Regions from separate parts of the Halomonas kalidii genome, predicted to be linked through region 2. Evidence: predicted binding sites of a transcription regulator. Region 2 holds the regulator's gene; each other region holds the start of a gene.
The links. The regulator FNR, encoded in region 2, switches genes on or off when oxygen is low (the NO sensors DNR and NnrR bind a similar motif). The targets are predictions, from matches to a motif close to TTGATNTANATCAA.
Positions count from the first base shown of each region.

Region 1: a site for FNR is predicted at 1,545-1,558, ahead of QLQ85_RS20740 (ribonucleoside triphosphate reductase). Genes of this name have one in related genera too.
Region 3: a site for FNR is predicted at 1,990-2,003, ahead of QLQ85_RS06745 (Hsp20/alpha crystallin family protein). Genes of this name have one in related genera too.

Region 1 covers NZ_JASCQN010000054.1:46,800-50,041, reverse strand. The annotation lists gene QLQ85_RS20740 (ribonucleoside triphosphate reductase) at 1-1,454, opposite strand, end outside; gene QLQ85_RS20735 (hemerythrin domain-containing protein) at 1,684-2,292, opposite strand; gene ytfE (iron-sulfur cluster repair protein YtfE) at 2,354-3,010, opposite strand; gene norR (nitric oxide reductase transcriptional regulator NorR) at 3,164-3,242, shown strand, end outside.
Region 2 covers NZ_JASCQN010000051.1:314,297-317,538, reverse strand. The annotation lists gene hemN (oxygen-independent coproporphyrinogen III oxidase) at 1-1,249, shown strand, start outside; gene fnr (fumarate/nitrate reduction transcriptional regulator Fnr) at 1,351-2,094, shown strand; gene ttcA (tRNA 2-thiocytidine(32) synthetase TtcA) at 2,434-3,242, opposite strand, start outside.
Region 3 covers NZ_JASCQN010000027.1:87,980-91,221, forward strand. The annotation lists gene pepN (aminopeptidase N) at 1-695, opposite strand, end outside; gene QLQ85_RS06740 (YbaN family protein) at 788-1,165, opposite strand; gene QLQ85_RS06745 (Hsp20/alpha crystallin family protein) at 1,345-1,875, opposite strand; gene QLQ85_RS06750 (YajQ family cyclic di-GMP-binding protein) at 2,059-2,544, opposite strand; gene QLQ85_RS06755 (GNAT family N-acetyltransferase) at 2,588-3,085, opposite strand.

The DNA.
Region 1 (3,242 bases), on a different contig from region 2:
GTATGGCCCACCGGCAACTGGCTGGAGTTGGTGTAGTAGGGCGCCTCCGGCATGCCGGCCTGGAGGATGCCGGGGTAACGGGCGCGGTCCTCACGGGCGAAGCGATGGGTGGTGCCCTCCGCCGGGGTGGCCTCCAGGTTGTAGAGGTGCCCGGTCTGCTCCTGGAAATCGCGCATCCGCCCGCGCACGTGATCGAGCACCTCCAGGGCGAGCTGCTGTCCCTCCGGATCGGCGATGTCGTAGCGGTCATCCGAGAAGTTGCGCACCATCTCGTTGAGCCCGTTCACGCCCAGCGTCGAGAAGTGGTTGCGCAGGGTGCCCAGGTAGCGCCGGGTGAAGGGGTAGAGGCCCTCGTCCATCCACTGCTGGATGCGGCTTCGCTTGAGCTCCAGGCTGTCGCGGCCCAGCGTGAGCAGTCGGTCGAGTTCACGGATCAGCCCGGCGCGGTCGCCGGCGAAGCGATGGCCGAGCCGCGCGCAGTTGAGCGTCACCACGCCCAGCGAGCCGGTCTGCTCGGCGCTGCCGAACAGACCGTTGCCGCGCTTGAGCAGCTCGGAGAGGTCGAGCTGCAGCCGGCAGCACATGGAGCGCACCATGTGCGGCTCCAGGTCCGAATTGAGGAAGTTCTGGAAGTAGGGCAGCCCGTACTTGGCGGTCAGGGCGAACAGCCGCTCGGCGTTGGCGCTCTGCCAGTCGAAGTCGGGGGTGATGTTGTAGGTGGGGATCGGGAAGGTGAACACCCGCCCCTGGCGGTCGCCGGCTTCCATCACCTCCAGGTAGGCGCGGTTGAGCAGGTCCATCTCCGCCTGCAGCTCGCCGTAGGTGAACGGCTGCTCCTCGCCGCCGACGATCGGCACCTGGTCGCGCAGGTCCGCCGGACACACCCAGTCGAAGGTCAGGTTGGTGAAGGGCGTCTGGCTGCCCCAGCGCGACGGCACGTTGAGGTCGTAGACGAACTCCTGGATCGCCTGCTTCACCGCCGGGTAGTCGAGGGCGTCGCGGCGCACATAGGGCGCCAGGTAGGTATCGAAGGAGCTGAACGCCTGGGCGCCGGCCCACTCGTTCTGCAGGGTGCCGAGGAAGTTGACCATCTGCCCCAGGGCGCTGGTGAGGTGGCGCGGCGGGTCGCTCTCGGCGCGCCCCGGCACGCCGTTGAAGCCCTCGATCAAGAGCTGGCGCAGCGACCAGCCGGCGCAGTAGCCGCACAGCATGTCCAGGTCGTGGATATGCAGGTCGCCCTCGCGGTGGGCCGTGCCGATGGTGGCCGGGTAGACCTCGTCGAGCCAGTAGTTGGCGATCAGCTTGCCCGAGACGTTGAGGACCAGCCCGCCCAGGGAGTAGCCCTGGTTGGCGTTGGCGTGCACGCGCCAGTCGGCGCGTTCGAGGTACTCGTTGACCGTGGCGGCGACCCGGACGGTCCCGTGACGACGACTCTGTGCGGTAGGTGCACTCACCACTGCTCTCCCTATATATAGTGATTTCATTCCAATGTGGCACCATATGTTGTGCTGATAGCAGACTAGCCGTCCCGTTGGCTAGATAACATGATCCAGATCAGCAAGATCGTGATGACCGGCCTCGGGCCAGCAGCGAAAGTGAGGCACGCTGGCCCCCCATGGGCCGGTGGAGCCCATGGGGAGGCAGGTTTCGGGGGGGGGCAGGAGCGGATCAGTGGTGGGCGACTCAGGCGGGCTTGGCGTCGCACAGCGGACAGAAGTCGGCCTGTTCGCCGTGCCCCAGGCGCAGCCCGGTGCGGTTGTCGGCAATCTGCCGGTAGAGCAGCTGGAAGCTGGGGCTGCCCTCGGCAGGGCTGTCCAGCGGGAATCCGGACGTCATGCCGTCAAGCGCCCGGGCAGGGACCTGTCGCTCGATGAGTGGGAAAATGTGCCGGTTCTCGGTATGCAGGTGGTGGTGGTAGAGCTCGCTGAAGGCTAGGGCCAGGTTGCGCAGATTGGCGTCAGCCTCGGCGCCTGGCGTCTCGTCCGCCATTCGGTGGAATGCCGCCTCGAGCTCGCGGCCATAGGTCGTGATGCGCCGGTGTTCCACGACCAGCACCTCGAGGGTGTCGCGGCTGTCGGGGTGGCGCGCGGCGAGGTGCTCGAAGAGGGCATCCTCCACCCGGTGATGCCACTCCTCGGGTTGCCGGGTCAGGTAGTGGCAAAGCCGCGCCAGCAGTCGGTAGTCGGGGATCTCCTCGCAGGCCGCGATATGCAGCTGTCGGTCGAGGATGCAGAGTAGCGCCTCGTAGCGGTAGTGGTCGGCGTGCAGGCGTTCCAGAACGATGGCTTTCATGGTGGCCTCCCCGGTGCGTCACCGTTGGTCGCGGCGACGCACCGTCGCGTGTGCGACCGGCTCAGCCGGCGCGTTCGAAGAGCAGGTTGTTTTCCAGGTGGATGTGCTGCATCAGGTCGTTGCGGAACTCGTGCAGCCCGGTGTAGAGGGTGCGCCAGGTGGTGCAGGCGCCCTTCGGCGGGGTGATGTCGTCGGTCAGCGCCAACAGCTGCGCGAGATGCTCGCCGTGGTCGTCGTGCTCGTGGCGCATCACCGCGATGGGTCCCTGGGCCTGGGCGCCCATGCCCCGGCGCAGCATCGGGAAGAGGATCTGCTCCTCCTTCTGCATGTGGCTCTCCATCTCCTGGTGGATCGTGGTGAGCAGGTCGGCCAGCCCGTTGGGGCAGGTGTCGCGCTCGCCGTGGACCTGCTCGACGCGGCGTGCCATGCGCACCAGCTCGGGTAGCTGCTGGCGGTGGACGTCGTGGTAGCGAGTCAGGAGATGGTCGATCAGCACGTCGTTGCTGGCCGACTGCCAGTCGAGCTCGTCGCTGGCACCGGCCGGCAGTGCCTCGAGCTCGGCGACCAGGGCGTCGGGGGCCAGCCCCGCGCGCTCGGCCGCCTCGCGCAGGCTGATACGGCCGCCGCAGCAGAAGTCGATGTTGTGGTCATGGAAGACACGGGTGGCACCCGGCAGGGTCAAGGCGGTACGACCGACGCTCTGTTCCAGCAGGCTCATGGTGTGGATTCCTCGATGAAGTTGGACGGCATTCTTGATAAGCAAGGTGCGTGCCAGGATGTGAGCGCCCGTCTCTTGCAGTATTACCGGCTTGAGGGTGAAAATTACCCGGCTAAACTCGGGTAAATAGAACCCTGAAAGGTAAAAATCACCATGCTCGATGAGACTCTGCTGGCGGACCTGGTCGCCGACCTGCCCAGCGCCGTGCGCCTGCAGCGGCTGACGTGCACCC
Region 2 (3,242 bases):
GCGCAGCAACGACCAGGGCCAACCGCTGTCGCTCTACATTCATGTACCGTTCTGCCGCAACGGCTGTTTCTATTGCACCCGCAACAAGATCGTCACCAGGGACACACGGCGGGCCGAAGCCTATCTGTCGCGCCTCGATCGGGAGATGGTACTCAGCTCCCGCCACCTCGATGCCTCGCGGGAGATCCAGCAGCTGTACTGGGGCGGCGGCACCCCGACCTTCCTCGCCCTCGACCAGATGAGCGACCTCATCGACCGCCTCGATGCCCGCTTCGGGCTCTCGGGCTCGAGGGAGCGTGACTATGCCATCGAGATCGATCCACGGGAGGCCAATGTCTTCACCCTGCGCCATCTGCAGGCCCTTGGCTTCAACCGCCTGAGCCTCGGTGTCCAGGACCTGGACCTCAGGGTGCAGCGGGCCATCAACCGGGTTCAGCCCCGGGTGCTCACCGAATCGTTGATCGACGAAGCCGACCGTCTCGGCTTTCGCTCGCTCAACCTCGACCTGATCGTCGGCCTGCCGCTGCAGACCCGCGACAGCTTCGCCGAGACCCTGGCGCAGGTGATCGCCATGGCCCCGGCCCGACTCTCGGTCTTCAACTACGTCCACCGGCCCGAGCGCTTCACGTCCCAGCGCCGCATCCATGTCGAGGACCTGCCCGATTCCGAGGAGACGCTGGCGATGCTGCAAGCCACCCTCGAGATGCTGTCCTCGGCAGGCTATGTGCACATCGGCATGGACCACTTCGCCCGCCCCGACGACAGCCTGGCGATAGCCCAACGCCAGGGCACCCTCACGCGCACCTTCCAGGGCTACTCCAGCCATGCCCCGTGTGACCTGGTCGGACTCGGCGTCTCGGCGATCAGCCGGGTCGATGACGTCTATGCCCAGAATCCCGCGGCACTCGCCGCCTACGAGAGGGCGCTGGACGCCGGCCACCTGGCCACCGCCCGAGGGCGGCGCCTGACGTTCGACGACCGCCTCCGGCGACACGCCATCGAACGACTGGTGTGCGACATGGCGCTCGACCTCGAGGCACTGGGCCGCACCTTCGGGGTCGATGCCGAGACCTACCTGGCCGACACCTTGATCCGGCTCGAGGTGGCCGAACGCGACGGCCTGGTGACCCGGGTGGGCCCCCGGCTCCTCGTCACGCCGATCGGCCGGCTACTGATCCAGCACCTCGCCATGGCCTTCGACGCCCACGCGCCGCCGCCCCTGGCGACGAGCGACTCCCGTATCGCGTGAGGGACTACCTCCAATGGCGGGAGGCTACCTCCAAAGGGATGCTTTGCCGGCCTGGGGTAATCCTCCATAATGGCGACAGAGTCACCATCATGGAGGAGAGCATGCCTGATACCGCGACCGGCGGGCGGCGTTCCCTGCTGCACGAGACCCGCTGCCAGACCTGCAGCCTCAGCTCGCTCTGCCTGCCGCTGGCGCTCGAGCTCCAGGACATGGACCAGTTCGATGCCATCATCCGGCGCCGCGCCCCCCTGAAGAAGGGCGAGACACTGTTCCGCCAGGACAGCGCCTTCACCAGTGTCTACGCCGTGCGCTCGGGCAGCCTCAAGCAGGTCACCACCGAGGGCAGCGGCGAGGACCAGCTGACCAACTTCTACCTGCCCAGCGAACTGGTGGGCCTCGATGGCATCGACGAGGAGCGCTATCCCGGCACGGTGGTGGCGCTCGAGACCACCACCGTGTGCGAGATTCCCTTCGACCGCCTCGACGCCCTCTCCGAGGAGCTTCCGGAGCTGCGCGCCCAGCTCTACCGCAGCATGAGCAAGGAGATGCGCGACGATCGCCGCATGATGCGGCTGCTGTCGCGCAAGACCGCCGACCAGCGACTGGCGACCTTCTTCGCCGGCCTCTCGGATCGTTTCCGCCGCCGCGGCTATTCGCCCTACAGCTTCCGACTCTCCATGTCCCGGGCCGACATCGGCAACTACCTGGGGCTGGCGGTGGAGACGGTGAGCCGCATCCTCGGCCGCTTCCAGACGCAGGGCCTGGTGGCCGTCTCCGGCCGCGAGGTCAATATCCTCGACCTGGCGGCGCTGACCAAGGTCGCCGAGGAGGAAGGCGCCCGCTAGCGCCGAGCCATAAGCAGCCCCCCCCGCTGGAATACCACATCCAGCGGAGGTTTCTGTTGGACAGCAGGGGCAAAGAGTCGCGGCTTACCCGGCGACAGGCCTGCGCGGAGGCGCTGTGAACCCTTCCCTGGGCGCTACATTTGCCCTGCTGCGCTCTCGCATCCTGCTCCGCTTGCAGGACCGGTGTTGGCCATCCATGGCCAACCCGTTCGGCGGGAAGAACATCCACTGGATGTTCTTCGTATTTCCGCCTCACCCCTGGCAAATGACCTCCGCGTCGGCCTGTCCCCGGCGCCGCTCGCGTGGTGGGAACGGGTCCGCCATCCCTTCTTTCGGCACCTACAACTCGTTGAGGATATCGATGCGGTCGGCCTGCCGCCGGGCCTGTTTCTCCTCCAGGCCGGCGAAGTCGAACAGCTCGCGGTCGGCGAGCTGCGAGGGCGCCACGTTGGTCACCGCCTTGAACATGCTCTCGAGCCGGCCGGAGTGCCTGGCCTCCCATTCGGCGAGCATCTCCTTGACCACCTGGCGCTGCAGGTTGGGCTGCGAGCCGCAGAGATTGCAGGGGATGATCGGGAAGTCCATCAGCCGCGCGAACTCGGCGATGTCCGCCTCCCGGCAATAGGCCAGCGGACGGATGACGATGTTCCGGCCATCGTCGGAGAGCAGCTTGGGCGGCATCGCCTTGAGGCTGCCGCCGAAGAACAGGTTGAGGAACAGCGTCTCGAGGATGTCCTCGCGATGGTGGCCCAGGGCGATCTTGGTGGCACCGATCTCCTCGGCGAAGCCGTAGAGCGAGCCGCGACGCAGCCGCGAACAGAGCGCACAGGTGGTCTTGCCCTCGGGGGTCTTCTCCTTGACCACCGAATAGGTGTCGCGCTCGAGGATGTGGTACTCCACCCCGATGCCGTCCAGGTACTCGGGCAATACATGCTCGGGAAAACCGGGTTGCTTCTGGTCGAGGTTGACCGCCACCAGCGAGAAGTTGACCGGGGCATTGCGCTGCAGGCTGCGCAGGACCTCGAGCATGGTGTAGCTGTCCTTGCCGCCGGACAGGCAGACCATCACCCGATCGCCTTCGCGGATCATCTCGAAATCGATGATGGCATTGCCCACCTGGCGTCGCAGGCGCTTCTGCAGCTTGTTGA
Region 3 (3,242 bases), on a different contig from region 2:
GAGGCCATGGCGTGGTCGGTCTTGCCGAGGTTCTCCTCCTCGACCCAGATCTGCAGGGCTACCTCGCGGCCGCTCATGGTGGTGAAGCGGTCCTCGACCCGCTTCAGGTCACCGGCCACCAGGGCGAACAGGTAGCAGGGCTTGGGGTGCGGGTCCTCCCAGGTGACGAAGTGACGATCGCCCGGCAGGTCACCGCTCTCCACCGGGTTGCCGTTGGAGAGCAGCACCGGCAGGCTCGCGGCGTCGCCGATCAGCGTGGTCGAAAAGGTGGCCATCACGTCCGGACGGTCGGGGTAGAAGGTGATGCGCCGGAAGCCCTCGGCCTCGCACTGGGTGCAGTACATGCCGTTCGACTGGTAGAGCCCTTCGAGGGCGGTGTTCTCCTTCGGCGCGATCTCCACCTCGGTGTCGAGCAGGAAGGCTTCCGGCACGCGGTGCACGGTCAGGCCGTTCGCGGTGAGGCGGTACTCGTCCTCGTCGAGCGGCTGGCCGTCGATGGCGATGGCCTTGAGCGCAAGCTGCTCACCGTCGAGCTCCAGCGGTAGCCCGGGCTCGCGCTCGGGATGGCGCTCCAGATGCAGGCGCGCCTTGACCCGGGTGGCGGCAGGATCGAGATCGAACGTCAGCTCGGTGCGGGTCACGCGGTAGGCGGGGGGACGGTAGTCGTTGAGGTGGATCGGCTGCGGTTCGGACATCGAGGTGGCTCCTGTCGAGAATTGCCGACCATTGTACGGCCCCCCGCCCCCCTACCTCAAAGCACCTCGATCGCGGCGGCGAAACCGGCGCGTCAGGAAGCGACGGCGGGTTCTGGCCGGGTGACGATCCAGACCCCCAGCAGGAAGAGCCCGGCGATCAGGGCGAACTTCAGCCACGCCAGGCTGACCGTGAAGATCAGCACCAGCATCGAGCAGGCCAGCATGCCGGCGGCCAGCCACTTGGCATGCCGGGGAATGGCGCGCTCGCCCTCCCAGGCCATCACGGCTGGGCCGAAGCGAGGATGCTCGCGGATCCAGCCGGCGAAGCGCGGCGAGCCCCGCGACGCGGCCCACACTGCCAGCAGCATGAAGCAGGTGGTGGGCATCAGCGGCACGAAGACCCCGATCACGCCGAGCGCGAAACTGACCCAGGCGATGGCGATATAGACGGCACGTTGCAGCGTCGGCATCGAGTGCTCTCTCCCTCTTCCCTGATCCTTCATTGAAGCCCAAGGCGTCCGGCATGGCCAATCGCGATGCCCTATGGGACGAGGAGAGGCGAGCTATGGTCCGGTCACGAAGCGCAGCCCCGCGGTACTCGACAAGCACGGGCCCGCGTCCCGGCGGGCCCGTGACGGCGAGCGAGCGATCAGCCCTGGATGGGAATCTCGCGGCGTGACGCCTTCGCCTCCGGGGAGCGCGGGACGGTGACACGCAAAACGCCCTTGGCGAAGGAGGCCTTGATCTCCTCGACCCGGGCGTCACCCGGCAGGTCGAGGACCCTCCGGAAACTGCCGTAGGAGCGCTCGACGCGCTGGTAACGCTCCTCCTTGGTGGTGTTCTCCTGGCGCTTCTCGCCCTCGATCACCAGGCGGTGATCGTCCAGGCTCAGTTTGACATCCTTCTCCTCGACGCCGGGTACTTCGACGCTGATCTCGTAGCGGTCGTCGTGCTCGGCGATGTCGAGGCTCGGGCGCAGCAGCGCAGGCATGTCGCCGAAGCGGCTCTCCAGCGATGGCATGCCGAACTGGCGCAGCATGCCGTCCATCCAGCGGTCGAGTTCCTGATGCATGCTCGTCACTGGGGCCAGTTCGCCGCGGCGCGGCTCCACGGCCCCTGCCGGAGCATCGTGGCTCTCGCTCTTGAACCAGTTCCAGGGAGAGAATTTCTGCAGGTTCATCTGCCACACCTCCTTTCTCGTCTGTCGAAGATGCTCCACAGCAAGAACTCCGCCATTCGGCATTATCAGAATTGGTGGCAGCGGGGTACTTTTCAAGAGCCATGAAGGGGCCTCATGACCTGGATCAGGAAAGCCCGGGACCGGCCCGGGCAGGCAGCGGGTGGGCCCGCCAGGAGCCGCGGCTCAATCGCGGAAGTTGTCGAACTGCAGCGGCAGGTCGGGGCCCCCTTCTCCCTTGAGCAGGGCCATGGCCGCCTGCAGGTCGTCGCGCTTCTTGCCGGTCACGCGCACCTTCTCGCCCTGGATCTGGGCCTGGACCTTGAGCTTGGAATCCTTGATGCGCTTGACGATCTCCTTGGCCTCCTTCTGGTCGAGGCCCTGCTTGAGGACTACCTCCTGGCGGGCGCGCACCCCGGAGAGCACGGGGTCCTTGATATCCATGCAGCGGGCGTCGATGCCGCGCGCGATCAGCTTGTTGCGCAGCACCTCGAGCATCTGCTTGAGCTGGAAGTCGACCTCCGCCTCGAGCGATACGGTCTCGCCATTGAGCTCGAAGCTCGCGGTGACGCCCTTGAAGTCGAAGCGCGTCTGGATCTCCCGGTTGGCCTGGTCCACGGCGTTGCTAGCTTCGTGCTTGTCGAATTCGGAAACGATATCGAAGGAGGGCATGGTGCTGTCCTGGTGATCGATTGAAGATGGAAGGGTGATTCTATCAGCCCGCGCGCTCGACGACCTCGGCCGGCGGCGCCAGTACCTTGACCATCTGCCAGCCGGCGCAGCCGTCCTCGTAGTAGGACTCGAGCCAACACTCCAGCCGAAAGCCGAGGCGTCGGTAGAGCCCCAGCGCCACCCGGTTGTCGGCGCGCACCTCGAGGCCGAGGCGCTCGGCGCCCTGCGCCAGCGCCTCCTGCTCGAGCGCCTCGACGAGGCGACGCCCCAGGCCCTCGCCCCGTGCCGCGGGGTGCACGCAGAAGGAATAGAGCCGCGCACGCCGGCTGCCGCGGCGAAACAGCAAGGCGCCATAGCCCACTAACCGGCCCGCCTCCCCCTCGGCCACCTCGTCCTCGGCGACCAGGGTCAAGGCATGGGCACGATTGAGCAGGTGCCAGAGCTGGCGGCGACTGAAGCGGTCGCCGGTGAAGGCCGCCTGCTCCAGTCGATAGAGGTCGTCCAGGTCCCGGGGACGGGCCTGGCGCAGGGTCACGGTCATCTCATGCCTCCGGAGGTCACCGGCGTGATTGTGATCATGCTCGATATGCTTGTCAGCGCCCGGGATCATGAAATCTTTTCACCCGGCCCGCGACTTGTCGATGACCGGGCTCAAGGGCATGCTGGCTGCGTTCAGGCGGCCCCTTGCCGCCCCTCCC